Regions from separate parts of the Litorimonas haliclonae genome, predicted to be linked through region 3. Evidence: predicted binding sites of a transcription regulator. Region 3 holds the regulator's gene; each other region holds the start of a gene.
The links. Region 3 encodes LexA, which represses DNA repair genes until DNA is damaged. Its sites were predicted from a motif close to ATGTTCCNCTTGTGTTCC; they were not measured.

Region 1 (11,018 bases), on a different contig from region 3:
CGAGACGAATAGGAAGCATGAATTTCGGGCTTTCATAAGCGACGGCGATGGGGCGGAGCATTTCACCGCCCTGCTTGGCTTTCTCCTCTAAGTTCACTTTGGCGACGAAGAACTTCATGTCCTGTTTGATATAACTCCCGAGTGTTTTCTCGGCCCCTTCCGGCACTTTATAGCCGTTTTGGGAGAGCCAGGTCTGAAGGCCGTCGCTCTCAGTCGCAGAGAGGATGAGGATGTCATATTCACCGACTGAAAATTGCTCTTCGATGGTGACGCCTAACGCTTTTGCATCTTCGGTTTTGCGTGTTGCCGTTAATATAATCGTATCACCATCTTGCATCGCTTCCGCGCTATAAAGGCGGCGCTCACAGGGGTTGTCATCAAAATATTCAACGAGACGCGGGGATGTGTAGGCATCCAAATGCTCCAGCAGAGCCGGGTCCGAGATGTGCACCTGTTCTTTGGTGATGACAGTCGGGACAGGAATAACCATTGCAAATTCGGTTGGGTCGCCTTGATAATCATTGGCCATGGTAATCACTGTGCGGTTGCCGTCCCGGACAAGCGCCACTTTGGAGCTCGAATTGAACAAATCCGTGTCGGCCTTGGCGACATAGAAGCCGCAAAACGCTTGGGCCGAAGGCGCGAGAGCGAAAAGGCCCAGCGCGGCGGAAGCGGTAAGAATGTGTTTCATGGTAGGCTCCTTTGTGAATTTTAAAATATTACTTGTTATTTCGCGCAAGCCCAAGGGGCGGCGATACAGAAGGTCGAGACGTTTTAGACAATCTTTGCGTTAACTCATTATCGTTCGGCTTTCCGGGTTCTTTGCTAGACATCACCCGAATGAGTTTCGGCCACGAGTAGCGTTCTGCCTTGAAAATCTTATCAATTAACGGGACGAGCGGAGCCGTGAGGATGAGCGCCAAAATAATCCCGGCGGCATTGTAAAGTCCAAATTGTATAGTGAAGCCGACGGCTGCGACTATTGCCGCGTAAACAAGACGCCCTGCTCTCGCATCCGGTGTGGTTTTAGGGTCAGAAATCATAAAAAAGGCGAATATCAATAGAGCGCCGCTCTGCATTTGATGGACCGGAATAGCCAAAGGATCGCCGAGCCATAGCGCGCGGCCACAGATGAGAAGGCCGTAACTGCCTAAAAGGGCAAGGCTTATATCCCATCTTTTGGCTTTCCCCGTCACCATGCCGCCGAGGCCAAGCAGGAGTAGAGCAAATAGAGGCGCTGCTCCCCATTGGCCGGGGGATATCCAGGCGGAGGTGAAAAGAAGCGAAAGAACAACCAACCCAAAATTAGCCGGGTTGAAAATATGTTTGCCCTTCCACCGCAAAATATATTTCGAAGAAACCGCTAATACGCCCGCGGCAATAGAAAGTGTGAGCGAGCCAGTCCGTAAGAGAAGGGTTAGAGAGAGGGCCGAAATGAGCGGACTCCGCGGGTCAAAACGCCGCCCGACAATACGGTCAGCAAAAGCCTGGGTGACGAGGGTTGAACCCACACACCCCGCCACATGCCACCAGGCAAGGTCAAAGCCGAAATGAAACAAGCCGAACAATATCAGAGAAGCAAGGACGCCAATCTGATAATGGCGCGGGTCAACGGAGACCGCCGACCACATGCTTTTCCCCTTTTCTGAAACCACGTTATACCTTTTTGACGTTACAATATAACTACCCTTCAAAGTGTGGCAGAAAAAAGGCAGGTGGACAAAAGATTAAATGACAAATGAGTCATTAAGGGGACGGGGCTTAGAAATTCCGTTCAAGTCCTTACTGTCAGTTTTAAGCTATGTTCTTTTAAATATTCGAAATACTGCGATTGTGGCGACCATTGAAGTGGTGAAAATAATCGCGTTGTTTCCTCCGAAACTAAAATTCGCCAATGCTGGACCTGGGCAAAGCCCCGAAAGCCCCCACCCCACCCCGAACAATCCTGACCCAATAATCAGGCGTTTGTCGATGTCACGTTTTTCCGGCAGACAGAATTTTGTTTCAAATAAAGGCTTCGCCGATTTAAGGACAAACCTATATCCGATCAGGGTAACGACTAGCGCTCCGCCCATGACCAAGGCCAGGCTAGGATCCCAATCACCAAAAATGTCCAGGAATGCGATGACTTTCTCTGGATTGACCATTTGAGAAACGGTCAATCCTAAGCCGAACAGTAACCCGGCGAAAAAAGTTGCGAGCCGTAGTTTCATTTTAGGCCCCCACAACGTGGCGAAGGATGAAAACAGTCACAACACCTGTTGTCATAAATGTAAGCGTCGCAATGACGGATCGCATCGATAGCCGCGCATTACCGCAAACGCCATGACCACTGGTACACCCGCCCCCTATTTGTGTTCCTAGCCCCACCAAGACGCCAGCAATGACGAGTAAAGGCCCTGTCACTGGAAAATTTACACTAAGAAATTCAGCTTTCCACAAAGCGGCAAGAAAAGGGCCAAGGACAAGTCCTGCCAAGAACGCAATTCGCCAGCCCCTATCGGCCTTTGTAGATGAAAAGAGACCGCCAAGGATTCCGCTAATGCCTGCAATGCGGCCCGCACTCCCCATAAGGAGTACGGCTGATAGTCCAATAAGGACGCCTCCAATCGAAGCAGATATCGGTGTAAAGTTTTCCAATCTTAGGCCAATGACGGCGGGGCTTCTGGATTAAACTAAAACGGAATTTCGTCGTCCAGGTCGAAGTTTTCCTTTGGCCCTTCCATGGCAGAGGCGGAGCGAGAGCCGCCGCCTTGGTTCATATTGCCATAGCCGCCGCTGTCTTGATTGTAGCCGCCGCCGGATGAGCGTCCGCCGCCTCCGCCGGAGCTGTTTGCGCTGTCAAGCATTGTGAGCGTGCCGTTAAAGCCCTGCAAGACAACTTCGGTCGTATATTTGTCGTTGCCGTCGCGGTCCTGCCATTTACGGGTCTGTAGCTTGCCTTCGATGTAAAGCTTGGAGCCCTTTTTGACATAGCGCTCTATCACGCCGACAAGACCGTCACTGAACACGGCAATATTGTGCCATTCGGTTTTTTCCTGACGTTGACCTTGCTTGTCTTTCCACTGCTCTGATGTCGCAATGGAAAAATTGGCGACTTTACCGCCATTGCCGAATGTTCTGATTTCGGGGTCTTTGCCGACATTCCCGATTAGGATCACTTTATTGACTGAGCCTGCCATGTTTCACCTCTTGACGTTTTTGTTCTATTTATGTTCTAAGGCCTTGGGCGCGACTCTGCAAGAGCGCCCGGCACCTGACTTGTATTGAAGGGATGGGCAACCTAAGTCCACAATGAGGCGTAGAAAACCTGTTAACTCTTCCGATAATTGGACGACTTCATGGCCATGCTAAAATCCATTCAGGTTCGCGGAGCCCGCGAGCATAATCTAAAAAGCGTCAATGTGGATTTGCCGCGCGACAAGCTGATCGTCATTACGGGGCTTTCAGGGTCCGGAAAGTCTTCGCTCGCCTTTGATACGATCTATGCCGAAGGACAGCGACGCTATGTAGAAAGCCTGTCGGCCTATGCGCGTCAGTTCCTGGAGTTACAGGGCAAGCCTGATGTCGACTCTATCGAAGGTTTGTCTCCCGCCATATCAATTGAACAGAAAACAACGTCAAAGAACCCCCGTTCAACAGTCGGAACGGTCACGGAAATTTATGATTATATGCGCCTTCTCTGGGCGCGGGTGGGCGTCCCCTACTCACCCGCGACAGGTCTGCCGATTGAGAGCCAGACTGTCTCGCAAATGGTTGATATTATCATGGCCCTGCCTGAGGGCACCAAGCTCTACATCATGGCGCCCTTTGTACGCGGACGTAAAGGGGAGTTTCGGAAAGACCTCGCCGAGTTTATGAAGCAAGGCTATCAACGGGCAAAAATCAACGGTGAGATAGTCCGAATTGAAGACGCCGAAGCGCTTGATAAGAAATATAAACATAATATCGATATTGTGGTTGACCGTGTCGTCGTTCGCGAAGGGCTTGAGACCCGCCTCGCCGACAGTTTAGAGGCGAGTTTGCGTATTGCCGACGGACTGGCAGCGGCGGAATATGCCGATGATCCGGAAAAACGTATTCTCTTTTCCGAAAAATTCGCCTGTCCTGTCTCCGGATTTACCATTTCCGAAATTGAGCCACGACTTTTCTCCTTTAACAACCCTTTCGGCGCCTGCCCGACTTGTGACGGTCTGGGCAAAGAGCTCAAATTTGATGCCGGATTAGTGGTGCCGGATGAGCGGAGGTCGCTCGCGGGCGGGGCCATCTTGCCATGGTCGAAAAAGCCGGACGGGCTTTACATGCAAACTTTGAAAGCACTCGCCAAACATTATGATTTCAAGGTCGATACGCCGTTTGAGAAGCTCTCGGCTAAAGCGAAAGAGGTTGTTCTGTTCGGGACCAAAGGCACAAAAGTCGATTTTCATTATAAGGACGGCAAGCGATCATATAAAACCACCAAGCCTTTTGAAGGAGTCATTCCAAACCTGCAACGTCGTTACCGCGAAACGGAATCGACCTGGGTGCGCGATGATCTCGGCAAATATATGTCGGATTCGCAGTGCGACGCCTGCGGCGGCAAACGCCTGCGACCTGAATCCCTTTGCGTGAAAGTTGCCGGAATGGACATTTCCGAACCCGGCGATATGTCCATTCAGGACGCTTATACGCGTTTCAAGAAACTTGGCACTGAACTCTCCGACAAAGACATGGAAATTGCAGAGCGCATATTGAAAGAAATTCGCGATCGGCTGGAGTTTCTGAATGCTGTCGGGTTGGATTATCTCTCGCTCGGGCGCGGCTCCGGCTCGCTCTCAGGCGGAGAAAGCCAGCGTATTCGCCTTGCCAGCCAGATCGGTTCCGGCCTGACGGGGGTTCTTTATGTCTTGGACGAACCGTCTATCGGTTTGCATCAGCGTGATAATTCACGGCTTTTGGAAACGCTCCAGAATCTTCGGGATCTGGGCAATACAGTCATTGTTGTCGAACATGACGAAGAGGCCATCCTGACCGCTGATTATGTTGTCGATATGGGTCCCCTGGCCGGCATTCACGGCGGTGAAGTTGTTGCCGCTGGCACGCCTACACAAATCAAGAAATCTAAGGATTCCCTGACGGGCAAATATCTGACGGGAAAAAAGGAAATCGAAATTCCGACAAAACGCCGCAAACCAAATAAAGACAAAAAACTATCGGTCAAAGGCGCGACGGGCAATAATTTGAAAAATGTGGATGCCGACTTCCCCCTCGGACTGATGACTTGTGTGACAGGCGTATCCGGCGGCGGGAAATCAACTCTCACGATTGAGACACTTTATAAGGCCGTCGCGAAGCGCCTGAACAAATCCTCTGTCCAGCCAATGCCCCACAAATCCATTGACGGTTTAGAGCATTTGGACAAGGTGATCGATATTGATCAATCGCCGATTGGGCGGACGCCGAGGTCTAACCCAGCCACTTATACGGGGGCCTTTACTCCTATTCGGGATTGGTTTGCCGGGCTGCCCGAAGCCAAAACTCGCGGCTATAAACCGGGGCGTTTCTCCTTCAATGTCAAAGGCGGACGCTGCGAAGCCTGTCAGGGCGGCGGCGTTATCAAGATTGAAATGCACTTCCTCCCCGATGTCTATGTGACCTGTGATGTGTGCGACGGGGCGCGCTATAACCGTGAGACGCTCGAGATCAAATTCAAAGGCAAATCTATCGCTGATGTCCTCAACATGGATGTCGATGAAGGCGCAGAGTTTTTCAAAGCGGTGCCGACGATTCGGGACAAGCTAGTGACGCTGCAACGCGTCGGACTTGGATATTTGAAGGTCGGGCAGCAAGCGACGACGCTCTCAGGCGGTGAGGCACAACGCGTGAAGCTCGCAAAAGAGCTGTCCAAACGCGCGACAGGCCGCACGCTTTATATTTTGGACGAGCCAACGACAGGCTTGCACTTTGAGGATGTAAACAAGCTACTCGGCGTGCTAAATGAGCTGGTTGGTACCGGCAATACGATGATTATCATCGAGCACAATCTCGACGTGGTCAAAACCGCCGACTGGATTATTGACATCGGCCCAGAAGGCGGTGACGGCGGCGGAGAGATCGTCGCGGTCGGTACGCCGGAAGACGTCGCTAAGGTCAAGGAAAGCTGGACGGGACGCTATCTCGGCCCGCTATTGGACCGCGATGACAAGCGGAAATCCCCGAAAGCCGAGGCGGCGGAGTAAGTTTAAAGCCTAAGTGGGCTAATTTAATCAGTAAAGGATGTTTCCTGAGGCGTCTGTCAATCGGTATCTGATCGTTGAGATCAGGTCCTGACGGTCTGCGTCCGTTTCTCCAGCGACACGAGCTGTATATCGCCAACCCTCCAAAGATTTCAGCGATGCTTCTTCGTAGAGATCTTCAGGCCAAGAAATCAGGATTTCAGGGTTTATGATCCTACCTTCATCATCTAGGTCAAATTCAACAATTGAATAGCCAGAGACATAGGCATCACGGGGCATTTTCGGCGGTTTGCGCTTAATCGGCTTTAGCGCTTCGTTCCTAGGTTTGTCATATGGCCAGCACTGACAAAGCCCTTTTTGCTCGGCTTCCTCTAGCAATCCTTCCTCAGACAACCTCGAGCGCATGTGAGACCAACGCCCTAATGCCTGAGCGGATAAGGGGTGGTCTTGATCGAGTTTACCGTCAATTGCCTCCATCACCTTTTGGTATTCGAGGGCGGCATCCATGACATTGCCTTGGCCTTCCTCGCCAAAGCCAGAGTACAAAGTGGCCATCAATGGCTGAATGCTGACAACACCGTCCGTGGCGGATTCAAACGCTTTCATCGCGGCTTCAGACGTTTCCTCTGTTTTCTCATGGTCGCCTTTTCGAACATACCATTCGGTCTTCAATGTGAGGGCTTCTCCATAAAAAGTTGAATTTGTCAGGCCGTTTTCTTCTGCATATTTCGCAATGTTTTTGGCAGTGGAAAACATTTTCCGCCAATCGCCATAAGATTTATAGTAATTTCCCAGCCGGATGCTTCGATCCAACCAGGTAATGGGGGCCTCTTCGCCGTAATAGCTTGCCAGCTCCATACTACGTTCGAAGGCATCAGCCCGGTTTTTATCTTTCGCATCGCTCGTAATGTCAGCAAAGTTTTGTGCCAGATCGCCGGTAAGCTTACTGTCTCCCAAAAGCTTTTCAGCTTGTTGCCAAGCTTCGTAGGAATGCTCTCGGGCTCTGTCCGCATCGCCTGCCTTCAAAGCCGAACGGTATTCTTTATAAGGCTTCATAATTTCAGGCGGAGTCTTTGCAAAGGCAGCAGTTGATAGCCCAAGCGTAACGACCAACGACATTAGTAATGACTTCATAAACCCTCCTGATGAAAACAACTAAACGTCAGATTGCAGGGCGTCAATCAAGCTATGTCAATCAAGCTATAAAGTCACTCAAATGCCTGCGCGGGATCGTCGCTGTGCCACCAACGGACGGCATAGGCCGAGACGCCGGCTATCCAAAGAATCCAAGCTGAAAGGGCGGCGGCCATCATTGTCATCGCAGCAATACCCAGGACCATATAAAGTGGATTTGAAAATCGGTCGATTGTCGCTTCGATGATTGGACGCGGGTTCTCTCCGCCAAATCCGGACAGCGCCGTCAAGAAATCCGGATTACCGGACACCAGCAACATGCCAATCAAACTAACCACATAATAGCCGATATACCCGCCAATATAGACGACCAGATATACGCCGAACAGAGACCAGAAGCGATGTTTGGTCACCTTTCTGGTAGCCAAGACATGTGTTTTCCCGTCAAGAGCGGTCAGGGCCGCAGAGGGTGCAAACCGTATCGGGTAGGCAATCATAACAACAAGCAAGGCGAAAATACCAGTAATTGCAACCAAAGCTCCTAGAGGGGCAAATAATAGCCCGAATACACCGCCGATAATTGTAATCGCCAGCAACCCCAAAATATAGACAGCCATATAAAGAGCGTAAAATCCAATCTGCGCCAGAAGGTTTCGCCCCGCGTGAATATCCAGCCTGATAGGAATCCGCGCAGGCTCTGCCCCTAATAAATATTTTCGGTATAAGGCGCTTTCGCCCATAGAGGTGGTTACCATTAAACCAATTACGAAAAGGAGAGTTGGGAGAGCGACTTGCCCCATGGCTGCCCAGAGGGCCATACTTACATCTTCTGAGGATTGACCGCTCATGGTTTGCTGGTTCACGCGCCAGGACGCTTCTAATATATCAGCATAATGCGGAAGCATTAAAGGCTGGCAGATCATCAGCACGACCAATATCGCCGCGCTGTGCCACACCCAAAGGCGTATGGCATAGTTTTTTCCGTCCGACGTATTAAACCACGCTCCGGCGGCTTGTCCGAAATCAAACGGGGTTGTCGGTTTTCTCGACTCAATTTTCATGCTGTCCCTCCTGCCATGCGACTCGCTTGTCACATTGCATCTAGGACAGTCCTGCCTTATGGCCTCGCCCATGGTCAAGGCAGTACATATTATCGGCGCGGGATTAGCAGGGTCGGAGGCGGCGTGGCAGTGCGTTTCGCGCGGCGTCCCCGTTATTCTTCATGAAATGCGCCCGAAGCGCATGACGGAAGCGCATCAAGGGGGCGGCTTTGCGGAGCTTGTTTGCTCAAACTCTTTCCGCTCTGATGACAAGCACGGCAATGCTGTCGGCGTCTTGCACGAGGAAATGCGGCTTTCAAACAGCCTGATTATGGGCATGGGTGATATGACCAAGCTTCCGGCGGGCGGCGCGCTTGCTGTTGACCGGGACAAGTTTTCCGAAGCTGTGACCACAATCCTGCAACAACACCCGTTAGTTACTGTCGAATACGGCGAAGTCAAAGGCCTGCCGCCGAAAGAGTGGGGCAATACGATTATTGCGACAGGTCCCCTCACCGCTCCGGCATTGGCGCAGGATATATTGCAAACAACGGGCGAAGACAGCCTCGCCTTTTTCGACGCCATTGCCCCGATTGTTTACAAGGACAGTATCGATTTTGACATTGCGTGGATGCAGTCGCGTTACGACAAAAAAGGCCCGGGCGGCGACGGCGCGGATTATATCAATTGCCCGCTCGATAAAGAGCAATATGAGGCCTTTATCGAGGCGCTCATTAATTCCGATCAGACCGAGTTTAAAGACTTTGAGAAAGACACGCCTTATTTTGAGAGCTGTTTGCCGATTGAAGTCATGGCCTCTCGCGGCGCCGAGACATTGCGTTGGGGACCGATGAAACCCGTCGGCCTAACTAACCCGCATAATCCAACCGTAAAGGCCCATGCAATTGTGCAGCTGCGTCAGGATAACGCCCTTGGCACGCTCTACAATATGGTCGGTTTTCAGACGAAGATGAAATACGGCGCGCAGGCAGAGATATTCAAAACTATTCCAGGCTTGCAAAAGGCGGTCTTTGCGCGGCTCGGCGGTATACACAGAAATACCTTCATAAACTCGCCTAAGCTATTGAATTCACAACTTCAGTTGAAGGGCCGGGAAGACATTCGCTTTGCGGGTCAAATCATGGGAGTTGAAGGCTATATCGAAAGCGCCTCGTTCGGATTGATCGCGGGCCGACTCGCTGCAGCGCAAGCGTTGGGACAGACCATGGATATGCCGCCGCGTACAACCGCGCTCGGCGCTCTGATGGAGCATGTCACGGGCGGGTTTATGGACGGACCAAAATCCAAGTTTCAGCCGATGAATGTGAATTTTGGCCTATTCCCGCCTATGGAAGAAGAGATTGTCTATAAGTCTCCGGATGGAAAACGCTTGCGCGGTAAAGATAAAACGCGGTTCCGTAAGGGGCTTTTGGCCAAGCGAGCGCTTAACGACATTCTACCTTGGGCGAAGGCTTAGAAGACTAATCTGAATCAGGGCGAAGGGTTTTGAACTTTTCATCCGCCAGATTGACCAATATGGCTTTTCCTGCTGGAGAGACTTTGAACACACCGTATCTGGCATTCTCATAGGTCTGTGCTGTGCCATTTTCGAAATAAAAACGCGGCGCGCCGAAGGTCAGACTTCTATTCGTGCGGGTGTAATTGAACCTTACTTCATTAGAAGAAATTTTCGCTTTTGAATCAAGATGTGAGAAGCTGCCGACGTTATTTTCATTCAGCGTCATGACGAAGGCCCCTTTTGGAGGCAGGTCGTCTATGTCCCTGCCCTCTGGCACACGCTCTTCGGTATAACGCAGGCGCATATAATCGCCGAGCATGAGCGCGCGCGGGTCAACGGGTCGTAAGTCCAGATAGACAGTTTGTCCGTCGTCTCGCACTTTGTTCAAAGCAATAATTTGGCTGCCAAATAACCAGGCGATGAACGCTGTGGTGATAAGGATAATGATGAGGCGAATGATTTTCATGTCAAAGCCTCCTTATTCTGATGTCGGTTCGCGGCGTACCAAACGCCTAGAAAGACGACGCCCACCGCCATTAAAATATAAGACTTCGTACCGAGAGAGATCGAGAGTTCGTAATAGAACATGTAGAGGTAATAGATTTCCAGCAAAACGCCGAGAATGGCAAGAGTTCTATGACCGAGTATATACCCGGTTAAAATCAAAAGTAGCGCACTCGCCCCGCCAAAGGGAAACAGCCCAATGACAATAAGAAGAGGTGCCAAGACGAAAAGTGGAGGCCGCCACGATTTAAACGCCGGGTTGGTGACGTTCAAATACACTATCGCCGCTGCTGCAATTATGACACCCGCAAAAGAATAGGTATAGCGGGAAAACTCATAGCCTTCTGTCGGGTTTCCAAAGCCAAACACACCGTCAAACCCAAATGAGAACGAGGCCAGAACTGGATAAATCAGAAACGCCGAGGCCGCCGCCGTCAGAAGGCGCTTCTTCAAGACGCGGGTGAGAAAAACCATAGCAAGCCCTGTGGCGAAGACCACGAGGATAATATCGAAATATGCTATATTGAGGTAATAACCGAGATAAAAATAGAGCGTGCCCATCGCGATAAGGGCTGACAAAAACTCAATAATTGCGTCTCTGACAAA
Region 2 (11,018 bases), 570 kb from region 3:
GACCGACGCAACCAAGCGTTTTAAAGCCGATGAAGCTGCGCAGAAGGCGCTGGCCAATACTGATGTTCTCTCGACTATAAAGGCTGATGAATTTGACGCCATATTCTACCCCGGAGGACACGGTCCGCTGTGGGATTTGGCCGAAGACCTAGATAGTACAGCACTTCTAGAAGCCTTCGCAGCTGCAGACCGTCCTATCGGCGCTGTTTGTCATGCGCCGGCGGTGTTTAAGCATCCCAAGGGTAAGGACGGTAAACCGCTTGTGTCCGGCAAGCGCGTGACTGGGTTCACGAATACCGAGGAAGAAGGTGTCGGCCTAACGGATGTTGTGCCTTTTCTTGTCGAAGATATGCTTATTAGCAAAGGCGGAGATTACTCTAAAGGCGATGATTGGGCCTCGTTCGTGGTCGTGGATGGAAAGCTCGTAACGGGGCAAAATCCTGCCTCATCCGAGGAAGCCGCGCGCAAACTGCTCGACCTACTATAAACCGCTTGCTGACAGGTGTCTGCGCGGTTGATCGAAGTCCGCAAGGTTGCCGAGAATGTTAGCCTTGACCTCAAAACTATGCGGCCCGTCTCTGATGGGCTGAGTCGTGCAAAACCCAAGATAAATTGAAAATGGAGTCTACCATGAAAATCCTTGTCGCTGGTGCAACCGGAAATACCGGGCTACGCTTAGTCAAAAAACTGAAGGCTAATGGCCATACCCCTATAGCGTTAGTACGCCAGTCTTCGGACACCTCTGCTCTCGGCGCTGATGTCAAACTTCGTCAAGGCGATCTCACTGATCTTCAGGACGGGGTTTGTGACGGATGCGACGCAGTTATTTTTGCTGCGGGCTCGGGTGGTTCAACTGGTCCTGAGATGACCGATAAAGTGGATCGCGATGGTGCAAAACGGTTGATTGATCTTGCTACTAAGGCAGATGTCTCGCGGTTCGTGATGCTTAGCAGCGTCGGCGCCGGCAATCCAGATCCGGACAGCGAGCTCGCACATTATCTTCAAGCAAAGCACGAGGCTGATGAGTATCTGAAGGCCTCTGGTCTGGATTTCGTCATCGTCCGTCCAGTTAGTTTGACTGAGGACGATGGCACGAATGACATTCGTTTCGGAGACGATGTGGATCCAAAGGGAAAGGCCGCACGAGGCGACGTAGCCGACGTTCTAGCCCGCGCCGCGGATGACACAGACTGGGTTGGAAAAACATTTCTTATGGAGTCTTTGTAAGAGAGTTCTTTTACGGTGGAGGCAAGTGCTTGACGCGCCCAATTCCCACTTCGGGTTTAATGTTCAGTGCTCGAACAATTCATCCCCTTTTCCTAAGGACTTGCTCATCACAAAGAGGCAACGGATCTTTGCAATAACATGAAATTCAACTTGCTCACAGTCCCTTCCGATTAGAACTGGTCAAACCTACAGTGTGGTCCTTCATGCACCTATTTCGTTAAACTTAAAAAGTGGAGAACAGCAGGAGGGTTTCAAATGTCAAAAGCGTGAGAGGCCAAAATCCTGCTCGCCGCTTCTTAAGGGATTCGCGGGAAGATTGAAGCTGACACAAACCGACATCAGTTTGGCGGACTTAATTTTGGGTCTGGCTTGTTAATTTGTGAAAGAATAACCGGCGGTGCGATCTTGGCCGGATGGCTTCAATATTCGTATTTAGAAGCAAGCTAAAGGAATAGTGATGGTGAGGCATTTGACCGAATAGGGCGCATTTCTGAAATTGTTCTTGTAAGGCGAATAAACTGTCCACATGGAAAATTAGGACTAAATTCCTTAGCTCTTGACTCTCTGCGAGCGTTTAGAACAAAATAGGAACATAATGTCTGTCACTCATCTTATAAACCGTCCTGACATAGGGACGTTTGCATCTATCCGCTTGCGCGTTCGAGAAGAGCTTTGCTTGGCGGGGCCTATTGCTCTGGAAAAAGGACGTGTTCATGAGGTGACCGGGGGGAGCGCCGATATGTTTGCCGTTTTGGCGGCGTCTCGCTTGCGGGGCCAAATCATATGGATCGGTCGGTCCCGAGAAATCAACTCGCTCTCACCAACGGGTTTACAGAACTTCATCGATCCCGCCCGGTTGATCTTGATTGAATGCATTAGTCGTAAAGAAGTGCTCTGGGCAGCAGAGCAAAGTTTACGTGCCTCCGGCACGCAATGCGTTGTAATCGAGATTTCAAGCGGGCCGAATTTACGAGAGTCCCGCCGTTTGCAAATCGCCTCGGAAGAAGGCGGCGGAATAGGTCTGGTTTTAGCGAGTGGTCGCGTTCAGACTTCTGCTTGCGAAACACGCTGGCATTGCGAGCCCTCCAAAGCAGGACCAAATATATGGGTCTGGTCTCTTACTAAAAACAGGAAAGGTGAACTCGGGGCGTGGCGTGTGCAGTGGAGTAATCCTTTAAAAAGGGGAGGGGCATATGAGACGGGTGTTATACATCTGGCTGCCGCAACTGCCGCTTGACTTGCGAATTCGCAAACAGGATCCGCGTCTGGAGGCGCCATTTGCGATCATATCAGAAATAAAGAATGCATGGCGAATTACCCATTTAAATGAGACGGGAAAACAGGCGGGCCTAACCCCTGGGTTGTCTTTACCCGATGCCCGGGCGATTTGCCCAACCTTATTAACGGAACCCTCTGATAGAACGCGCGAAGACGCTTTGTTGCGGGCGCTTTGGCGATGGGCCGATACGCTCTCCCCTTGGGTCTCACCTGACCCGCCGGACGGCTTGTTTTTAGATATTACAGGATGCGCTCATTTGTTTGGCGGGGAAAAGGAAATGGGAGAATTTGCCCAAACCCGGCTCAGTGATATGCAGATAACGTCAAATATCGGGATCGCGGACACCAAAACTGCTGCGTGGGCCTTAGCGCGGTACTGCTCAACAGATATTCAGATAGCAAGAGCGGGGCAAACCAAAGAAGCTCTCTCCCACGTTCCTTTGGAAGGGCTCCGTCTAGAGCCAAAATTAAGCTCCGATTTACGTCGGACGGGTCTAAAAACAATTGGTCAGCTTTCGGATATAAAATCTGCAGAGCTATCGAGACGATTTGGATTGAGCCTGACAAAATCGTTATCAACCGCTTTGGGATATGCTCCCGACCCTGTTTCACCGAAGTCTGCCGATACTCTTTATGCCGCGCGTATGACCCTCCCCGACCCTATCGGGTTTAAAGATGATTTAAAGCACGTTTTAGAACGTCTGACGGCATCCGTCTGTAAGCGACTTGAGGCGGATGCCAAAGGTGCGCGGCGTTACTATTTGACGGTGCGTTGTGTAGATACAGGAGACCATACGCTTCAAATTGGTTTTGCGCGGCCGAGCTATGAGCAAGCAGCGATTATGCAGCAATTTGAACGTCCATTAGAGGAATTAAAAATAGAGTTCGGAGCAGACTGGTTCCGGCTTAAAGCCGCGCATATTGAACCCATTCAGCCTTTTCAAATCAGTCTCGATCAACACAAGCAAGCCGAAGATGACACTTCCCGAGTTATTTCGACTTTGGGTAACCGGTTGGGATTTGATCGGGTCCGCCAGTTTATGCCCGTTCAAAGTCATTTGCCGGAACGTGAGTTTGTTCAAGTGGAGGCGATTGACCGCCGGGAAGTTGTTATTTGGCACGCTGCCCCGAGAGAGCGCCCAATAAGACTTTTCAACCAACCTGAAAGGTTAGTGATTTTAGAGCCAGGCCGTCCACCAAAGCGGTTTCAGTGGCGGAAGTCTGTCTACTCAACCTATAAAGCCAAAGGTCCCGAACGGCTTTCGAGTGAATGGTGGCAGGAGGGCGGGGGAGCGGTGCGAGATTACTGGCAGGTTCAAACAGAGAGCGGCCCCCGTTTCTGGTTGTTGACTTATCCGGGTTCAGACGAACCGGTCTGGTATTTTGCAGGTCGGTTCCCATGAGTTATGCCGAGCTGAATTGTATCTCTAATTTCACATTTCTGAAGGGAGCCTCACATGCGGAGGAATTAATTATTCGTGCGAGCGAGCTTGGTCTGTCCGCTATTGCAATTGCAGATACAAATACCTTTGCGGGAATTGTACGCGGACATGCGGCTGCGCAAGAAGTGGGTCTGACCTATGTCGTCGCGGTGCGTTTGATATTGCGTGACGGAGCGGAAATTGTCGCCTATTCCAAAACCCGCAAAGGCTATGGAAATTTGTGTCGCTTACTAACATTGGGAAAACGGCGCGCCGCGAAAGGGGAATGTAATCTGGACATTTCCGATGTGTTAGAATGGGGCGGAGAAAACCTTTTCGTTTTAATTCGAAAAACCGAGCATGCAGAGGTCATGAAAGCGGCCTTTGGGGAGGACGTTTTTTTAGGCATGACTCCCTTTTACGATGGAGATGACCAAACCCGGTTTGCGGCCCGGGCGGACCTTGCCAGAGATATGAATATCCCTTTGGTCGTTATGGGAAACGTTATCATGCATATAGGGCGGCGCAGGCGGTTGGCTGATGTGCTGTCCTGTATTCGCGAGAAAGTCAAAATTGATCAACTTGGGCGGCTCGCGCAACCCAATGCGGAAGCGCGCTTAAAGTCAGAATTTGAAATGCGGCGATTATTTCGGGACTATCCGGAAGCTCTCGCTAACACCCAACTCATCGTCTCGCGGTGTGGGTTTTCATTAGATGAGCTGAAATATGAATATCCGGATGAAGTGACTGATGGAGAAGACGCAGACACACGTTTGCGCCGCTTAACCGAGGAAGGGCTTGTCTGGAGATACCCCGACGGCGTCGCTCTGCGCATACGGGCGATGGTCGAAAAGGAACTTAAGCTCATAGCGGAATTAAACTATGCTCGCTACTTTCTGACAGTTTATGATATTGTTGCTTTTGCGCGATCCAAGAGCATTCTCTGTCAGGGGCGAGGGAGCGCGGCCAATTCTGTAGTGTGTTATGCGTTGGGAATTACCGAAGCTTCGCCGGAAACGATCTCAATGGTCTTTGAACGTTTCATTTCTGAAGTGCGCGGGGAACCACCGGATATAGATGTTGATTTCGAGCATGAGCGACGTGAAGAAGTTATTCAACATATCTATCAAAAATACGGGCGCCACCGGGCGGGTATTTGTTCGACCGTTATTCATTTTCGCAGCCGCGCCGCCATTCGCGAGGTAGGAAAGGCAATGGGGCTGTCAGAAGACGCAGTCGCGGCGCTTTCTTCTCAAGTTTGGGGCACAAATAGCCGGGGCGTTGGAGATGATCGCGTCAAAGCGGCGGGTCTCGATTCTGCCAATTCACGTCTGCGGCAGACGATAGAGCTTACGCATGAGATTATTGGTTTTCCGCGCCATTTGTCCCAGCATGTCGGAGGCTTTGTTGTCACAGCAGGACGGCTCGACGAAATGTGCCCTGTTGAAAACGCTGCGATGGAAGACCGCACAATTATTGAATGGGACAAGGACGATATTGATAAAATTGGTATGCTGAAAATAGATGTTTTGGCCTTGGGCATGCTGACTTGCATCCGAAAAGCCTTGCATTTGCTCGGAGATTGGAAGGGGGAGAATTACGCGCTTGCGACTATTCCGCAAGAAGACCCCAAGGTTTATGATATGCTGTGTGTCGCAGACTCATTGGGCGTGTTCCAGGTGGAGTCCCGCGCGCAAATGAACTTTTTGCCAAGAATGCGCCCTCGCACATTTTATGACCTCGTTATTGAAGTGGCGGTTATCCGGCCTGGCCCCATTCAAGGGGATATGGTGCATCCTTATATAAAACGCCGGCGCGGAGAGGAGGAGGTTATCTATCCTTCCGCCGCTTTAAAACCTGTCTTGGGAAAAACTTTGGGCATTCCGCTATTTCAGGAACAAGCTATGCAAATTGCGTCTGTTGCGGCGGGGTTTACCCCGTCTGAGGCTGACCAGTTACGGCGCGCGCTTGGCACAGCGAGGGGCCCGGGCACGATCCAGAAGTTCAAGGACCGATTTATAATTGGGTGCATTGAAAACGGCTATGACGAGGACTTTGCCTGTGCGGTGTTTCGTCAACTGGAAGGATTCTCAGGATATGGATTTCCTGAAAGCCATGCCGCCAGTTTTGCCCTTTTGGTGTATGTCTCCAGCTGGCTAAAGTGTCATCATCCAGAGGTGTTTTGTTGCGCCCTGCTAAACTCCCAGCCTATGGGGTTTTATGCCCCTGCGCAAATTGTTCGAGACGCGCAAGAGCACGGCGTGCCTGTGCGGCCCATTTGTGTCGAGCACAGCTATTGGGATAATATTCTGGAACCTGCCGGTAATGGCCAGCTTGCTGTGCGCTTGGGCTTTCGGCAAATAAAAGGATTTCGCGAAGAGGACGGCCATTGGCTTTCTGCCGCGCGGGGAAATGGGTACCGGTCTATTGAGGCTGTGTGGAGAAAGGCCGGGCTGGACCGAACGGCGCTTTCACGGCTTGCCCAAGCAGACGCTTTTGCAGAATATGGCATAAACCGGCGGGACGCTCTCTGGTCAGTAAAAGGATTAGGCGGCGAGAAGCCTTTGCCTTTATTCGAGAGCTTAGGGGAAGGGTTGCCGGATTTACAAGCTAACTTACCCACGATGGAATTGCGCGAACAAGTCTTTGAAGACTATATTGGAACACGCCTGACCTTGAGGGAACATCCAGTTAATTTGTTGAAAGAGGATATTGGTTCAACCCTTCCATCCAATGAATTACGCAATACAGAGGATGGGAAGCGGGTAGAGGTTGCTGGCTTGGTAATTACTCGCCAACGGCCCGGTACGGCCAGCGGGGTAATCTTTTTAACATTAGAAGACGGCACAGGTGTTTCGAACATTGTGGTTTGGCCCAATATGTTTGAGCAGTGCCGCAAAGCGGTCATGGCAGGGCGACTGCTCAAAATACGGGGGAAATTACAACGAGAGGGAATTGTTTGTCATGTGGTTGCCGATCAAATCACAGACCTCTCTTACCTCCTTGATACCTTAGGGGACGCAAACAGCGCCGGAGGGAACATTAACCCGACTCATGATAATGCCGATGAAGCCCGCAGACCCGTTCCGGCCAAAGAAAGCGTGCGCGCGGGAGAGAGAAAGCCAACAAATCCGCTGGCCCGCTCCAAAGGAGAACGGAGGAACATTAGTGGATATTACAATAGCGGCGGAGGGGCACGTCATCCACGCCAACAAGCCAATAAACTATTTCCAAGTCGCGACTTTCATTAAAGACTTCCGTAACTGGTTTGTCGTATCAAATTCCTAGTTTCCTTAAATTTGATGGTTCTGTTCTTTCCTGAATTACCCTTCTATCCGGAGTCGATTGGTTTGTGATTGCCGCTACATGCATGTTTCGGATTGGTGTGTGGAGCGTCTCGCTGAACTTGTGGGCAACTGTGACAGTGCCGCATTTACGCCCCCGGATTTTATTAGTCGAACTAGTCGAAATCGCCTCATCTTGACCGCGCAATCAGTCTGTCCAATTGCGCATGCTTTGGGGATAAGACAGTGTTAATCTCATAATTTCTTCATAGCCATCTCGTCCACGATTGCTACACTCTCCAATATAGAGGGGAAAAGATATGACGGATGATCAGATTAAGAACCGCGCACTTTATTGGCGGGCAACAAAGCAGCTCACCGTTTCCCTGCTTCTCGTTTGGTTTCTAGTGTCCTTCGGGGCCGGGATTTTGTTCCGCGAAGCGCTTGATAACTTCTCTATTGGGGGCGCGCCATTGGGGTTTTGGATGGCGCAGAACGGATCGATTTATATCTTCGTTCTTTTGATCATTATTTATTGTATTCAGATGACGCGTCTCGAACGTAAATACGGGATAAAGGGCTAAGATCATGGATCAGACCCTCTGGACCTATTTCTTCGTCATCCTGACCTTCGGGATTTACATTGGCATTGCGGTGTGGGCTCGGGCTGGCTCCACCGATGAGTTTTATGTGGCCGGACATGACGTTCACCCTGCCCTGAATGGCATGGCCACGGGCGCGGACTGGATGAGCGCGGCGAGCTTCTTGTCTATGGCCGGATTAATTGCTTTTCTCGGCTATGGCGGCTCAGTTTATTTAATGGGGTGGACAGGCGGCTATGTCCTGTTGGCGCTCTTGCTTGCGCCCTATTTGCGGGAGTTCGGCAAGTTCACCGTGCCCGATTTCGTTGGCGATCGGTATTACTCGAAACTAGCCCGCGTCATTGCGGTTATCTGCGCGCTCATGGTAAGCTTTACTTATATCGCCGGGCAGATGAAAGGCGTCGGTGTGGCGTTCTCCGGCTTCCTCGGCGTCGATTTTAATCTCGGTATCTTTATCGGATCCGCGATTGTGTTCGTCTATGCCGTTTGGGGCGGCATGAAGGGCATCACCTATACGCAAGTCGCGCAATATGTTGTGATGATATTCGCCTATACCGTACCGGCGATTTTTATTTCGCTTATCATCACTGGAAGCGTCGTTCCGCAATTAGGCTTCATCGGAAATGCTGTGGGAACAGATGTGTCCATGTTGGACAAGCTAAATACTGTTCTGACGGATCTGGGCTTTATTGAATATACCTCGACAAATAAATCCAAGATTGATGTCTTTTGTATCACGGCGGCGCTTATGTTTGGCACAGCTGGTCTTCCGCATGTGATTATACGGTTTTTTACGGTCAACTCCGCAAAGGCGGCACGAAAATCTGCTGGGTGGGCACTCGTCTTCATTGCTTTGCTCTACACAACGGCTCCGGCTGTCGGAGCTTTTGCGCGAATGAATTTTGTCGAGACAGTGAATGAAGCGACCTATATTGAGGACGGCGAGGACTATGAGGCGCGGGCGGCAGAGATTAAATCCGAGGGCGGTAAGCCTGTTCCGGCGTGGTATAAGGACTGGGAGAAAACGGGGCTCTTATCTTTTGAAGATAAAAACCAAGACGGTATTATGCAGTATCGCGGGCCGAATGCACCGGACGGCCTTGATAATGAAGTAGACCCGAACCGCGATATTTTCGTCTTGGCAAATCCGCAAATTGCGCAGTTGCCGGGATGGGTGATTGGTTTGGTGGTGGCCGGAGGGCTGGCCGCCGCTCTCTCCACCGCTGCGGGGCTGTTAATGGTCATCAGCTCTGCCGTGTCGCATGATCTTTTGAAGCGGACCTTCACGCCCGATATGACCGAGAAACAGGAAATGCTCGCAGCTAGACTCGCGGCGGCTGCCGCAGTTGTAGCGGCGGGATTGATCGGGGCTTTTGCGTCGAGCCTGCCCTTCGTGGCGCAGGTGGTCGCCTTTGCCTTTGGAATTGCGGCCGCTTCGCTCTTTCCAATCATCTTTTTGGGGATTTTCTGGAAACGCATGAATCGTGAAGGCGCGATTGCAGCGATGTTGACGGGTCTGATTTCAACTGTGTCTTATATTAGTTATTTCAAGTTCATGGGCGGAACGGAGGCTGCATGGTGGTTCGGCATTTCGCCTGAAGGCATTGGATTTGCCTTTATGTGGGTGTCTTTGGCTGTCAGCGTGATTGTCTCCCTCGTGACAGCGCCGCCGCCGCTTGCTATCCAAACCCTCGTAGATGACATCCGTATTCCCGGCACCGTGAAGGACAAAGTTTATGAGTGACGACGTTAAGACCTATCCCGTTCCAACTGATTTTAGTCGAAAAGCCAATATAGGGCCGGAGCAATACGGGTCTATGTATGCCGCGTCGATTGCTGACCCTGAAAGCTTTTGGGGCGAAATGGGACAGCGTTTGGACTGGATGAAGCCTTATACAAAGGTCAAAAGCGTCAATTGGGACAAAGCTAATCTGTCCATAAAATGGTATGAGGACGGTGTGCTGAACGTCACGTCCAACTGTCTTGACCGGCATTTGAAAACGCGCGGCGATAAGCCAGCCATTATATGGGAAGGCGATGAGCCGTCCGACAGCAAAACTTTTAATTTTAAAGAAGTTCACTTAGAGGTCTGCCGTCTTGCCAATGTGCTGAAAGATCTAGGCGTGAAAAAAGGCGATCGGGTGACGCTTTTTATGCCAATGATCCCCGAAGCTGGGTTCGCCATGCTCGCTTGCGCCCGTATCGGCGCGGTGCATTCAGTCGTATTTGGCGGCTTCTCTCCTGAGGCTTTAGCCGGACGCATAACCGATTGTGACAGTACGGTTGTCGTCACCGCTGACGAGGGTGTGAGAGGCTCTAAGTCCATTCCGCTGAAAGCCAATTGCGACGCGGCGTGCGAGATTGCCGCCAAAGCTGGCAAACCTGTCTCTAAGGTTTTATGTGTCCGACGGACGGACGGTGACGTGAACTGGGACAATGGCCGCGATGTCTGGCTGCATGAAGCGGTGAAAAACGTTTCCGACGACTGCCCGCCGGAGCCGATGAATGCCGAAGATCCGCTTTTTATTCTCTACACGTCTGGATCGACAGGTAAGCCGAAGGGCGTGCTCCATACGACGGGCGGCTATCTCGTCTGGGCGGCCATGACACATGAATATGTTTTCGATTTAAAAGAAGACGATGTCTATTGGTGCACGGCGGATGTCGGCTGGGTGACGGGGCACACTTATATAATCTACGGGCCGCTTGCCAACGGCGCGACGACAGTGATGTTTGAGGGCGTGCCGACCTATCCGGATGCGTCCCGTTTCTGGCAAGTTTGCGACAAGCATAAAGTCTCGCTCTTTTATACCGCGCCGACGGCTATCCGCGCGCTGATGCGCGAAGGCGATGGCCCGGTGAAAGCCACAGATCGCAGCTCTCTCAGGGTTCTGGGCACGGTGGGCGAGCCGATTAATCCTGAAGCCTGGGAGTGGTATTTTCACGTAGTGGGCGAGGGGCGCTGTCCCATCGTCGATACGTGGTGGCAAACTGAAACGGGCGGCGCGATGATTGTCCCGCTTCCGGGAACGACGCCGATGAAGCCAGGGTCCGCGACATTGCCCTATTTTGGAATTGAGCCCGCTCTCGTTGATGCGAACGGTCAGGAGTTGGAAGGTGAAGCCGAAGGAAACCTAATTATCAAACAAAGCTGGCCGGGCCAAATGCGGACGGTTTACGGAGACCATCAGCGCTTTATCGACACC
Region 3 (11,018 bases):
ATCGAAGAATAGCTCGTCATCGCCGTGAGCCCAGCCGAGCTTAACCAGATAATTACGGAGGCTTGAGGGCAAGTAGCCCATATCGCGGTAAGCCTCGACGCCGAGAGCGCCGTGCCGCTTGGAAAGTTTCTTCCCATCTGGCCCGTGAATGAGCGGGACATGCGCCCATTCCGGCACATCCCAGCCCAGCGCCTTGTAAATCTGCTGCTGACGCGCGGCATTGATAAGATGATCATCCCCGCGGATGACGTGAGTTACGCCCATATCGTGGTCGTCCACAATCACGGCGAGCATATAGGTCGGCGTGCCGTCGGCGCGCATCAGCACCAAATCATCCAGCTCGTTATTGTCCCAGGTGATGTCGCCCTGAACATGATCTTTTAAACGCGTTTCTCCATCCGGTACGCGAAAGCGTATGGCTCCAACGTCGCTGTTCTTGTCGCGGTAAGGCGAGCGGAAGCTGGTTCCGGCGTTGCGGCATTTTTCGCGTTCTGCGTCGAGCTCGTCACCTGCTAAGGGGCAGCGATAGGCATGTCCGCTCTCCAGCAAGGCCTTTGCGGCTTTGGCGTGGTCCGCGGCGCGGCGGCTCTGATAGACAATCTCGCCGTCATAGGACAGGCCGAGCCAGTCCAGTCCGTCTAGAATGGCTTGTGTTGCTTCGTCAGTCGAACGGGCCTTGTCGGTGTCTTCAATGCGGAGATGAAATTCTCCGCCCACATGTTTGGCAAAATAATAATTAAACAGGGCAGTTCTGGCTCCGCCGATATGCAGGAACCCCGTTGGGGAGGGCGCGAAACGGGTAATTATTTTTTTTGTCGTCATACTGGCATCTGGCCTTTAAAAAAGGGATGTGTTGCGGGGTCTATTTCATACCGAGCGGGCGGTGAAAAGCCCTGATACGGCGCAAATTTCGTTGGCGCGCTATACAGGACTGTCTACCTTAAAAACCCTGAACTGGGCAGAGGTTCCGCCTTTTCGTTTTGATACACTGGTGATCTGCTTTGCGATAGGGATTGCGCTGTATTTTACCTTACCTTTCAGCGTGTTTGGCTGGGTCTTGGGTCTGGCCATAGGCCTCGTCGGCGCACTGTTGTGGATGACGCGACAGACGGCTTTCACAGGCTGGGTATGGGGCGCCTTTTTACTGGCCATGTTGCTGGGCGCTGGACGCGCCGGGTGGCACACTCAGGCAACGCAGAGCCCGCGCCTTCCGGATTATGAACGGGCCTATGAACTCTCTGGCTGGATCGAAGAGATCGCCGCCTCCGGCAAAGGCGTTCGCTGGATCATGAATGTGGAAGAGTTTAATTGGACGGACGGGATAGATGCACCCGAAAAAGTTCGCGTTCGGCTCGGACAGAAATACAACGAAGCCGCCTCCGCCGGGGACTATGTGAGCCTCCGCGCGGTCCTGTCCGCGCCGCCGGGGCCGGTTGTGCCGGGCGGCTATAGCCCGCGCCAGAGGGCGTTTTTCGAACAGGTCGGCGGATTCGGCTTCGCCATTTCCGCGCCGGAGGTCAGGCCGGAGGCGGGAGAGCCGTCTTGGCGGCGGGGGCTTGCGGCCTTTCGGTATCGCATGGCCAGCCATATCCACACTGTTGCGCCGTCTGAGACCGCCGGATTGCAAGCTGCGCTCCTGACCGGGGTGCGCCGCTATATTCCGCCGGAGCACACAGACGCGCTCCGCACGGCGGGGCTGGCGCATATCTTGGCGATTTCGGGCCTGCATATGGGGCTTTTGGCCGGAACGGCATACTGGATATTCACCTTCCTTTTGGTTCATATCTCGCCTTTGTCGCGGCGATATGACGTGCGTAAATTTGCGGCGATACTCGGTATAGGCGCGGCGACGGGGTATCTTATCTTGTCAGGCGCGTCCGTGGCGACGCAGCGCGCCTATATCATGGCGGTGATCGTCTTCCTCGCCGTGATACTGAACCGGCGCGCCATATCCGTGCGTTCAGTCAGCGTAGCCGCGGCCATTACGCTGCTTTTGCATCCCGAAGCGCTTCTGTCCGTGGGGTTCCAGATGTCTTTTGCCGCCGTTTTGGCTTTGGTGGTTGTCTATCGGAGCTGGCGGGATTTTACGCCGGGCGGTTCGCCGAAAGGCTGGCTCACAAAATTACGAAACGATACGCTTTCGCTGAGCGTCACAAGTTTTGTCGCCGGACTCGCCACAGCCGGATTTGCTCTGTTTCATTTTGGCCGGATAGCGCGGTTTGGCCTGGTCGGAAATCTTCTCGCCATGCCGCTCTTTACCTTTGCCGTTATGCCGCTGGGTATTTTGTCGCTCGTCCTTATGCCGGTTGGGTTGGAAGAAGCGCCCCTCTGGGCGATGGGGCAGGCCATTACAGGGCTTGTCACGATTTCCACATGGATTGCGAGCTGGGACGGCGCTCTGGTGAAGGTCAAAGCCGCGCCCGGCTGGGTGATTGCCGCCTATGGTTTCGCCTTTATCCTGCTTCTTTTAGGAAGGCTTCGAGGGCGCCTTATTGCCGTAGGGCTCATTCTGCTCTGCTTTCTCGGCTGGAGGTATGAACCTGTTCCAACGCTTCGTATTTCAAAGGATGGCCGCGTCGCCTTCTGGGAAAGTCAAGATTTACAGAGGCTTATCGTCACAAGTGAACGTGCCGACAGTTACGGACGGGAACGCTTTTCCGAAAAGGCCGGACGAGGTGAGGTGGACGCCATAGCGATGGAAAAGACTGACGCGCCTTGCGACGCCCTCGCTTGCCGCTTTCAAATCAGAAGAAAACAAATTTCCATTCTGACCCATCCTTCCGAAGCCAGAGTCGAATGCGCCTCGTCCGATCTCGTCATACTGACAGAGCGCGATGTCGGGCCGGAGGTCAGACGAAACTGCGCGGCCAAGCTGATTGATGGACAGGTGCTCAGGCAAGAGGGGGCCTTGGATGTCTATTTAGAGAAGCGGGGCATTAGACGCGAAGGCACAAAAAAACCGCCGGAGAAACGACGGGTTTGGGAGTGAGGGATAAAATAGCTGAGTTGGAAACTGTCCTATAACTCTTCTCCCCGCTTGCGGGGGGAAGTACCCGCGAAGCGGGGGATGGGGGGCTGTCGAGATACGCAATCAAAATTTGAAAATATCCCCCCGTCGACTTCCGACTACGTCTCCAGCCACTTCCCCCCGTAAACGGGGAGAAGAGAATAACCCCGCTAAAACTCAACTAATATTCGCGCAACAGGCCAACCAGAATACCTTGAACCTCAACGCGGTCAGGGCCAAAAACCTTGGTTTCGAAATCAGGGTTTTCTGCAATCAATTCAACCTGTTGGCCGGATTTGTAAAGGCGTTTTAACGTGGCTTCGTCCTGATCGACAAGGGCCACGACGATTTGATTGTTCCGCGCCGTATTGGACTTTTTGACGATAACGATATCGCCGTCGAGAATGCCCGCATCCTTCATCGACTCGCCTTCAACTTCGAGCGCGAAATGATCGCCATTTCCGGCAAAATGCGGCGGCACGATCATGGTGTTATAACTGTCTTCAATCGCGGCAATGGGCAGGCCCGCCGCAATCTTGCCGACAAAGGGAATAGAAACGCCGTCATTGGCGGAATAGTGCTCCGCTTTTTTCTCTGCCTTCTTCTCGGCAAAGGACACGACCTTGTCTTGCATGTCTTCGGGCAGTTTCAGAACTTCCAGCGCCCGCGCCTTATTCGGCAGGCGGCGGATAAAGCCGCGTTCTTCGAGGGCGGAAATCAGGCGGTGGATCCCGGACTTACTTGCCAGACCCAGAGAGTCTTTCATCTCGTCATATGAAGGTGGGACGCCTACGGCTTTCACCCGCGCATCTATCAACATTAAAAGATCTTTTTGCTTTTGCGTCAGCATAACAACCCTTTCGGAATCACCTCGAACAAATCAGAAACATTCCCTATCTGTTCTAGTGTTGTTCTGCTATATGTCAAGGGCGAACCGGACTACATTCAAATTTGTAAAATAAATCTGAAATCAAAAATATGATAATGTTCTTTATCTGTTCAGTTTTTCTGAGTTTAGCTTGTGGTAGAAAGCTAACAAGTAAAAGGGTGAACGGAAATGAAACACAAGCCTTTAATCGAATGGGTTTATTCAAATGGGTATGCGAGGATAAATACTATCAGCGGGGCAGCGACAATTATCATTTTGGTGTCCGTAGTCACTATAGGACTTATATTTACTTAGAAGCTCCGCGCAACGATTTTAACGCCCCCGCCACATCCTCCTGACGCATCAAACTTTCACCTACCAAATAGGCTTGCGCGCCTTGGTCCGCCAGAGTCTTTACATCTTCAGGCGTGAAGATACCGCTCTCGGCTACGAGTAGGGCTTCTTTCGGGGCCAATTTGGCGAGTTTTCCAAATGTGTCGAGCGATGTCTCGAATGTGCGCAAATCCCGGTTATTCACCCCAATCAGCGTCGCGCCCAGTTCCACGGCGCGTTCCATTTCTCTCTCGTCATGGGTCTCAACCAGCGCGTCCATGCCGAGATGCGCCGCCTCGGCCATCAAATCCCGGGCGGTTTTATCGTCAATCATGGCCAGAATGATGAGGACGCAATCCGCGCCCATGGCGCGGCTCTCGGCGATCTGGATCGGGTCAAGCATGAAATCCTTGCGCAGGAGAGGGAGGTTGGTCGCCGCGCGCACTTGCGAAAATATCTTATTGCTGCCCTGAAAGCCGGGCCCGTCGGTCAGCACAGACAGAGACGCCGCGCCGCCGTTTTCATACGCCTTTGCAATCGCGACAGCGTCAAAATTTTCGCGGATAAGGCCTTTGGACGGGCTGGCCTTTTTGACTTCGGCGATGATGGCGGGGGCAGAGGAGTTGCGCAGGGCGTCAAAAAAGCCGCGCGGTCCGGGTTGGTCGCGGGCGGTCAGGCGTAAATCCTCAAGCGAAATTTCATCGCGGAGGTCGGCGACTTCACCCGCTTTATAGTCCGCGATTTTACGCAAGACGTCCGGCGTGTCCATGAGGGTATTGACGGTCATAATATTAACTCTTCTTCCCGCCTGCGGGGGGAAGTGGCCGACGCGGAGCGACGGTCGATGGGGGGAAGTTTCGGGCAGAGCTATATAAGCAGAGTAACCCCCCATCCCCCACTGCGTGGGGACTTCCCCCCGCATGCGGGGGTAAGAGACTATATATCACATTACTCCCCATTACTCACCTCAACCAAACTTTCCAAGGCCGCTTTCGCCTCGCCGTTTTCAATCGATTTTGCCGCGAGTTTCATGCCGTCCTCGACCGTCTCGGCAAGGCCGGCAATATGGAGCGCAATGCCGCTGTTAAGCTGCACGATATCGCGGTAAGGCCCTGTCTCTCCGTCCAAAAGGCGGCGAAGGCTAGACGCGTTCTGCACAGGCGTTCCGCCTTTCAGATGCGCCATATCCGATTTGGCAATGCCGTATTCGAGCGGATGGATAACAAATTCGGTGACTTTGCCGTCCTTGACTTCGGCCACATGGGTGACTGTTGTTGTGGTGACTTCGTCGAGGCCGTCGCCGCCATAGACGACCCAGGCATGGGTTGCGCCCAAATCCCGTAGAGCTTCGGCCATGGGTAGGCGCCAATGATCCTCACATACACCGAGAAGCATGCGTTTCGCCCCTGCCGGATTCGAAAGGGGCCCAAGAATATTGAACAAGGTCCGGACGCCGAGCGATTTGCGCGCCGGGCCGACATAGCGCATGGCGGGGTGATGGTTCGGCGCAAACAAAAATCCGATGCCCGCCTCCATGACGCATTTGGCCGCGAGCTCTGGCGACATACCGAGGTTGACCCCAAGTTCTGACAAAACATCCGCCGTGCCCGCCAGACTGCTTGCCGCGCGGTTTCCGTGTTTGGCAACTTTCGCGCCCGCGCCCGCGCAAACAATCGCACTGGCCGTCGAGATAGAGAGCGTGTGGAGGCCTGTGCCGCCCGTGCCGACAATATCGATGACGTCGGCGTCAATATGAACGGGGGTCATATTCTCGCGCATGACCTTTGTTCCGATACGGACTTCCTGCGAGGTGAGGCCGATCATTTCCAGACCGAGCAGGAGCGCGCCGATTTGAACGTCGTCGCGGTCTTCGGACAGCATGGTCTTGATCGCCGCTTCGAACTCTTCGGGTTCGGGGCGCTGGCGCATAGTCAGCTTTTTGAAAATATTGGCGTCGATGGTCATGAGGCAACTTTCGCGTCAATGCCCGCCAATTTCAAGAAATTGCGAACCAGATCATGACCATATTCCGAGGCAATTGATTCCGGATGGAATTGCAGGCCGTGTATCGGGCGCGTCTTGTGGCGCAGGCCCATAATCTCGCCGTCATCGGTCCAAGCATTGATATGGAGCACGTCGGGCAGACTTTCGCGCTCGACTGACAGGCTATGATAACGCGTGGCTTTGAAAGTTTTCGGCAGTCCTTCGAACAATCCAGACCCATCATTTTCGACATCTGAAATCTTACCGTGCATGATGTTCTTCGCGCGAATGACTTTACCGCCAAACACCTGACCCATGCTTTGCTGGCCGAGGCAGATACCCAGAATAGGCAGAGCGTCCGGCGCCTGTCGGAGCAGGTCGAGGCACATACCCGCTTCATTCGGGGTCTTCGGACCGGGGGAGAGCAAAATAGCGTCCGCGCCGAGGCTCAGGGCCTCTCCCGCGCTCATATCATCATTGCGGATAACCCGCGTCTCGGCGCCGAGCTCCTGCGCGTAATGCACGAGGTTATAGGTAAAACTGTCATAATTATCGATGACGAGGAGCATTAGCAAAAACCTCCTAAAAACTCTTCTCCCCATTTATGGGGGGAAGTGGCCGAAGCGAAGCGGAGGCCGATGGGGGGGAGGTTCCGGGCGAAGCAAAATGCGGAGAGTAGCCCCCCATCCCCCTGCATTCGCAGGGGACTTCCCCCCGCAAGCGGGGAGAAGAGAACTGAGAATGTTTCTAAAACTCCCATATCAATTCCGCTCGAAATTTACGCTAGCTTCCGCCGCGCGGAACAGGGCCGCCGCTTTGTGAAGCGTTTCTTCGAATTCGAGTTGAGGCACGGAGTCCATCACAATGCCTGCGCCTGCGCGAACGTGGAGGACATTGTCTTTCACAATGCCCGTCCGCAGCGCGATGGCCGTGTCCATATCGCCGTTAGAGCTGATATAGCCGACCGCGCCCGCATAGATGCCGCGCTTTTCATTTTCCAGCTCGTCGATGATTTCCATAGCCCGGACTTTCGGCGCGCCGCTGACCGTTCCGGCGGGGAAGCCTGCAAACAGCGCTGACACCGCGTCCATATCATCCTGAATTTCGCCTTCGACGTTCGAGACAATGTGCATAACGTGGCTGTAGCGCTCGATCGTAAAACGCTCCGTCACGCGCACCGTGCCTGGTTTGGCAACGCGGCCCACATCATTGCGCCCCAGATCAAGGAGCATGAGGTGTTCGGCGCATTCTTTCGGATCGGCGAGGAGCTCGGCTTCCAGGGCTCTGTCCTGCGCCGCCGTTTTGCCTCTCGGCCGCGTTCCGGCGATGGGGCGAACGGTCACGACCCCGTCGCGAAGACGGACAAGGATTTCCGGACTGGAGCCGATAATCTGGTGATCTTCGAAATCGAGAAAATAGAGAAACGGCGAAGGGTTCATTCGCCGCAAAGACCGATAAAGTGCAAAAGGTGAGGCGGGGAGGGGCGCGGAGAGGCGCTGGCCTAGCACAACCTGAAAAATGTCTCCCGCGAGGATATAATCTTTTGCGGCTTTGACACGCGTTCCAAAGCTCTCCGCCGTGGTGCCGAGTTGCGGCTCTATTGATGGCGCCTCAACGGGTGCAAAGCCGCGGGAGGAAATCGGCAGGCTGAGGTCATCCACAACCCTTTCGATGCGAGTATAGGCCTCCGAAGGGTAACCTCCCGGATAAACTGTCGAGGCGATAATGATTTCCTGAGCGATCTGGTCAAAAATACAGACGATGCGCGGGCGAACCATAATCGCATCAGGCGTGCCGATGGGGTCGGGATTGCCGCCGGGAATGTCTTCGACTTGCCGGATCATATCATAGCCGAGATAGCCGAACAGACCCGCCGCCATGGGCGGAATGCCTTCGGGTAGGTCGAAATGGCTCTCGGCCTGAAGGGCGCGAAGGGCGTCGAGCGGTTTTTCCTTCAAGGAGGCATAGCTATCGCCGCCGTCGCGGGAGACCTCGCTCTCGTCGCCAACCCCGCGCCAGATCATGTCCGGGTCAAACCCGAAAAAGCTGTACCGCCCGCGCTGCTCGCCGCCTTGAACGGATTCGAACAAAAACGCATAAGGCTTGCCGAGCGCAGCTTTTAGAAACGCCGAAACCGGCGTGTCCATGTCATTGATAATGCGCGTATAGACGAGCTGCGGCGTGTCCGCAGATTTAAACGCGTCCGGGGCCGGATGAAACTCTAACGCCATAAGTCCAGTTTTTAAAACCCTGCGCTTAATTCTCGGTCGTCAGACCCAGGACCGAACGGATCTGGTTCGGATATTGCTGAACCGGATTCTTTTTGATGATCGCGCTTTGGTAAGCGTTTTGAATATCGTTGCTGATGGCTGAGGTGGCTTGCTGTTGCAACACATCCAGATAGGTTCCGGCAAGGCCGTCTTGGCTGGCTGTAATGCTCTCAAGTTTGGCGATTTGCTGGGTCATCTGATCTGGTCCCGGTCCCCTGACCACGTCGCCGACTCTGCCGTCGAACAATCCGACCGTGACTTGCGGGCCGAGAAATTGCGGTGGGTTGGTGCGGACGAGTCCTGTCTGTGAGATATCCGCCGCTTCGCCCAATTCGTCCTTGAGGGCTTGCAGACTCTCGCCGTCGCGAACGCGCTGCGTCAGTTCCGTGGCCTTAGAGCGGAGCGCGTCAGAACGCTGTTGGTTTTGATAGGCCGTCAGGGCTTGTTCCCGAACCTCTTCAAAGGGCCGCATCGTACTGTCGATGATATCATCGACCCTAATCATGGCGTATCCGCCCGTCGACGTTTCGAACAAATCGGTCTCATATCCCAAATCAGAGGTGAAAAGCGTGCGGAGAATTTTATCATCTGCGGCAATGCCAGGAATAGCGGAAAAGCCGCCCATTCTTATGCCGTCTTGTGTCGTGCCGCGACGATCCACAAACGGATATTCGGACATAGGAACATTAACCTGCTCAGCGATTTCAATAAGGGGCAGATTGTCCAGCCGCGCGTCCTCAATGTCCGCCGTCAGATCGTAAATTGCATCCAGCGCCTTGGCTTCGAGCAATTCCTGCTCGATTTCATCTTTGGAGGCTTCAAAGTCCGGCACAACTGCAGGGGTGATGTCCTGCACATAAACAGCGTTCCAGCTGCCTAGTCCGCCCAGAACCGCGCGGGCATCACCCTTGCTTAGCTCGAAAGCGGCAGTGGAGGTGGCGGGATCGACAAGGCCGTTCCTGCGCACATTTTCATAAACATCCGGCGCGTCCAGACCCAAACTACTGGCCACGAGCTCAGGCTCTGTCCCGGTTTGCAACTGGGCAACGGCTTCTTTCGCCGTCTCTTCATCCGCTGTTGTGATCAAAGCCACAGAACGGGTTTCCGGCGACCCAATGGTTCCGGTGGAGACGCGGTAGTCGAAACTTTCTTTGACTTGTTCCGGCTCGATTTCGAGGTCCTCGGTGTAATCAAATGGCTCGACCCGGATCAGGCTAAACCGGCGATATTCAGGCGCCATATAGCGGGCTGCATTGTCGTCGATATAGGATTTAAGCACTTCGTCAGACGGGATTTCCGGCTCTGCCACAGCGTTTTGGCTCAGGGTCAGAACGCTGGCGCGGCGTTGCTCGGTCAGGAATTTATATTGCAGGGCGGCATAATCAGCCGGAGCGACAAGCCCGCCCGTAATGGCCGGAATTGTCTGCTGCGAACGCAGAGAGCTGAGCGTGTCATTTTCGAATTGTTCGCGCGTGATACGGGCCCGGTTCAGGGCTTGGTTGAGCTTATTCTCATCAAACTTGCCTGTCAGCTCGTTTTGAAAGGCGGGAATATTTTCAATTTCGCGGCGCGCAATGGATTGGTTCACGCCGACCCCAAGGTCATCCGCATCAATTTTGACGACCGCATTGGTAATCATGCCTTGCAAGACCTGATTCTGGAGCCCTTGGTCATAGGCTTGCTGATTGGTCAGGGATTCGGGACGCTCACTATTGATGCGTTCTAATTCGCGGGAAAAAAGCGTATCGAATTCAGCTGTGCTGATTTCAGTATCACCGACAGTCGCGACGGCATTTCTGGCGCCCGGAGTGAACATATCGTTCACGCCCCAGACCGCAAAGGCCAGCACCAACATCCCGATAAGAATGCCGACAAGGACATTCCGAATTTTTCCGCCGATTGATTCCGCCATGAAAGGTCTCTACTGAAAGTCTTAATTAAGCGGGCAGGTCATATCAGACCGACGCCCGCATACAAGCGTTTTGCTGTAAGAATAAGGTGAGAGAGATGACGATGAAACCCCTGATAGCCGCAAATTGGAAAATGCACGGAAATATGAGCTGGCGAAATAAGCCTGCCGAGTTTAATGAAATTCTGCCGACAGCCGAGCGGCGACATCTGGATGTGCTGATTTGCCCGCCGGCGGTTCTTCTTGCCCCTTTGGCGGACAAGCGCGGCGGCACGGATGTCTGGCTCGGGGCGCAGACCTGTCACGATCAGGTTTCAGGCGCCCATACAGGCGAGATGAGCGCGGACATGCTCTCCGATGCCGGGGCCGAATATGTTATACTCGGTCATTCAGAGCGCCGCGCCGCCGGCGAAACCGACGCGGATGTGCGGGCGCGGGTCGAAGCGGCGGTCAAAGCCGAACTCATCCCCATTATCTGCGTCGGCGAAAGCCTCGAGCAACGCGAAGCGGGGCAGGCGGAGGGAGTTGTCGAAAAACAACTCGCCGGATCGCTCCCTGACGATTTGACCGATTACGTTATTGCCTATGAACCCGTCTGGGCCATTGGCACAGGCAAAACAGCCACGCCCGGAGACATAAAATCCATGC

Region 1: a site for LexA is predicted at 3,202-3,219, ahead of uvrA (excinuclease ABC subunit UvrA). Genes of this name have one in related genera too.
Region 2: a site for LexA is predicted at 1,804-1,821, ahead of ACNA05_RS02595 (ImuA family protein). Genes of this name have one in related genera too.

What each region holds. Positions count from the first base shown of each region.
Region 1 is NZ_CBCSCO010000003.1:317,888-328,905, reverse strand. It holds gene ACNA05_RS08910 (DUF2330 domain-containing protein) at 1-691, opposite strand, end outside; gene ACNA05_RS08905 (RnfABCDGE type electron transport complex subunit D) at 720-1,631, opposite strand; gene ACNA05_RS08900 (DUF6691 family protein) at 1,800-2,213, opposite strand; gene ACNA05_RS08895 (YeeE/YedE family protein) at 2,215-2,640, opposite strand; gene ssb (single-stranded DNA-binding protein) at 2,676-3,182, opposite strand; gene uvrA (excinuclease ABC subunit UvrA) at 3,342-6,218, shown strand; gene ACNA05_RS08880 (energy transducer TonB) at 6,246-7,349, opposite strand; gene ACNA05_RS08875 (hypothetical protein) at 7,424-8,410, opposite strand; gene trmFO (methylenetetrahydrofolate--tRNA-(uracil(54)-C(5))-methyltransferase (FADH(2)-oxidizing) TrmFO) at 8,481-9,866, shown strand; gene ACNA05_RS08865 (GDYXXLXY domain-containing protein) at 9,871-10,374, opposite strand; gene ACNA05_RS08860 (DUF4401 domain-containing protein) at 10,371-11,018, opposite strand, start outside.
Region 2 is NZ_CBCSCO010000001.1:577,035-588,052, reverse strand. It holds gene ACNA05_RS02605 (type 1 glutamine amidotransferase domain-containing protein) at 1-487, shown strand, start outside; gene ACNA05_RS02600 (SDR family oxidoreductase) at 631-1,227, shown strand; gene ACNA05_RS02595 (ImuA family protein) at 1,823-2,464, shown strand; gene ACNA05_RS02590 (Y-family DNA polymerase) at 2,421-3,908, shown strand; gene ACNA05_RS02585 (error-prone DNA polymerase) at 3,905-7,177, shown strand; gene ACNA05_RS02580 (DUF4212 domain-containing protein) at 7,531-7,794, shown strand; gene ACNA05_RS02575 (sodium:solute symporter family protein) at 7,799-9,556, shown strand; gene acs (acetate--CoA ligase) at 9,549-11,018, shown strand, end outside.
Region 3 is NZ_CBCSCO010000001.1:9,137-20,154, reverse strand. It holds gene gltX (glutamate--tRNA ligase) at 1-822, opposite strand, end outside; gene ACNA05_RS00080 (ComEC/Rec2 family competence protein) at 851-2,989, shown strand; gene lexA (transcriptional repressor LexA) at 3,189-3,857, opposite strand; gene trpC (indole-3-glycerol phosphate synthase TrpC) at 4,183-4,995, opposite strand; gene trpD (anthranilate phosphoribosyltransferase) at 5,157-6,173, opposite strand; gene ACNA05_RS00060 (anthranilate synthase component II) at 6,170-6,760, opposite strand; gene trpE (anthranilate synthase component I) at 6,953-8,422, opposite strand; gene ACNA05_RS00050 (SurA N-terminal domain-containing protein) at 8,448-10,373, opposite strand; gene tpiA (triose-phosphate isomerase) at 10,469-11,018, shown strand, end outside.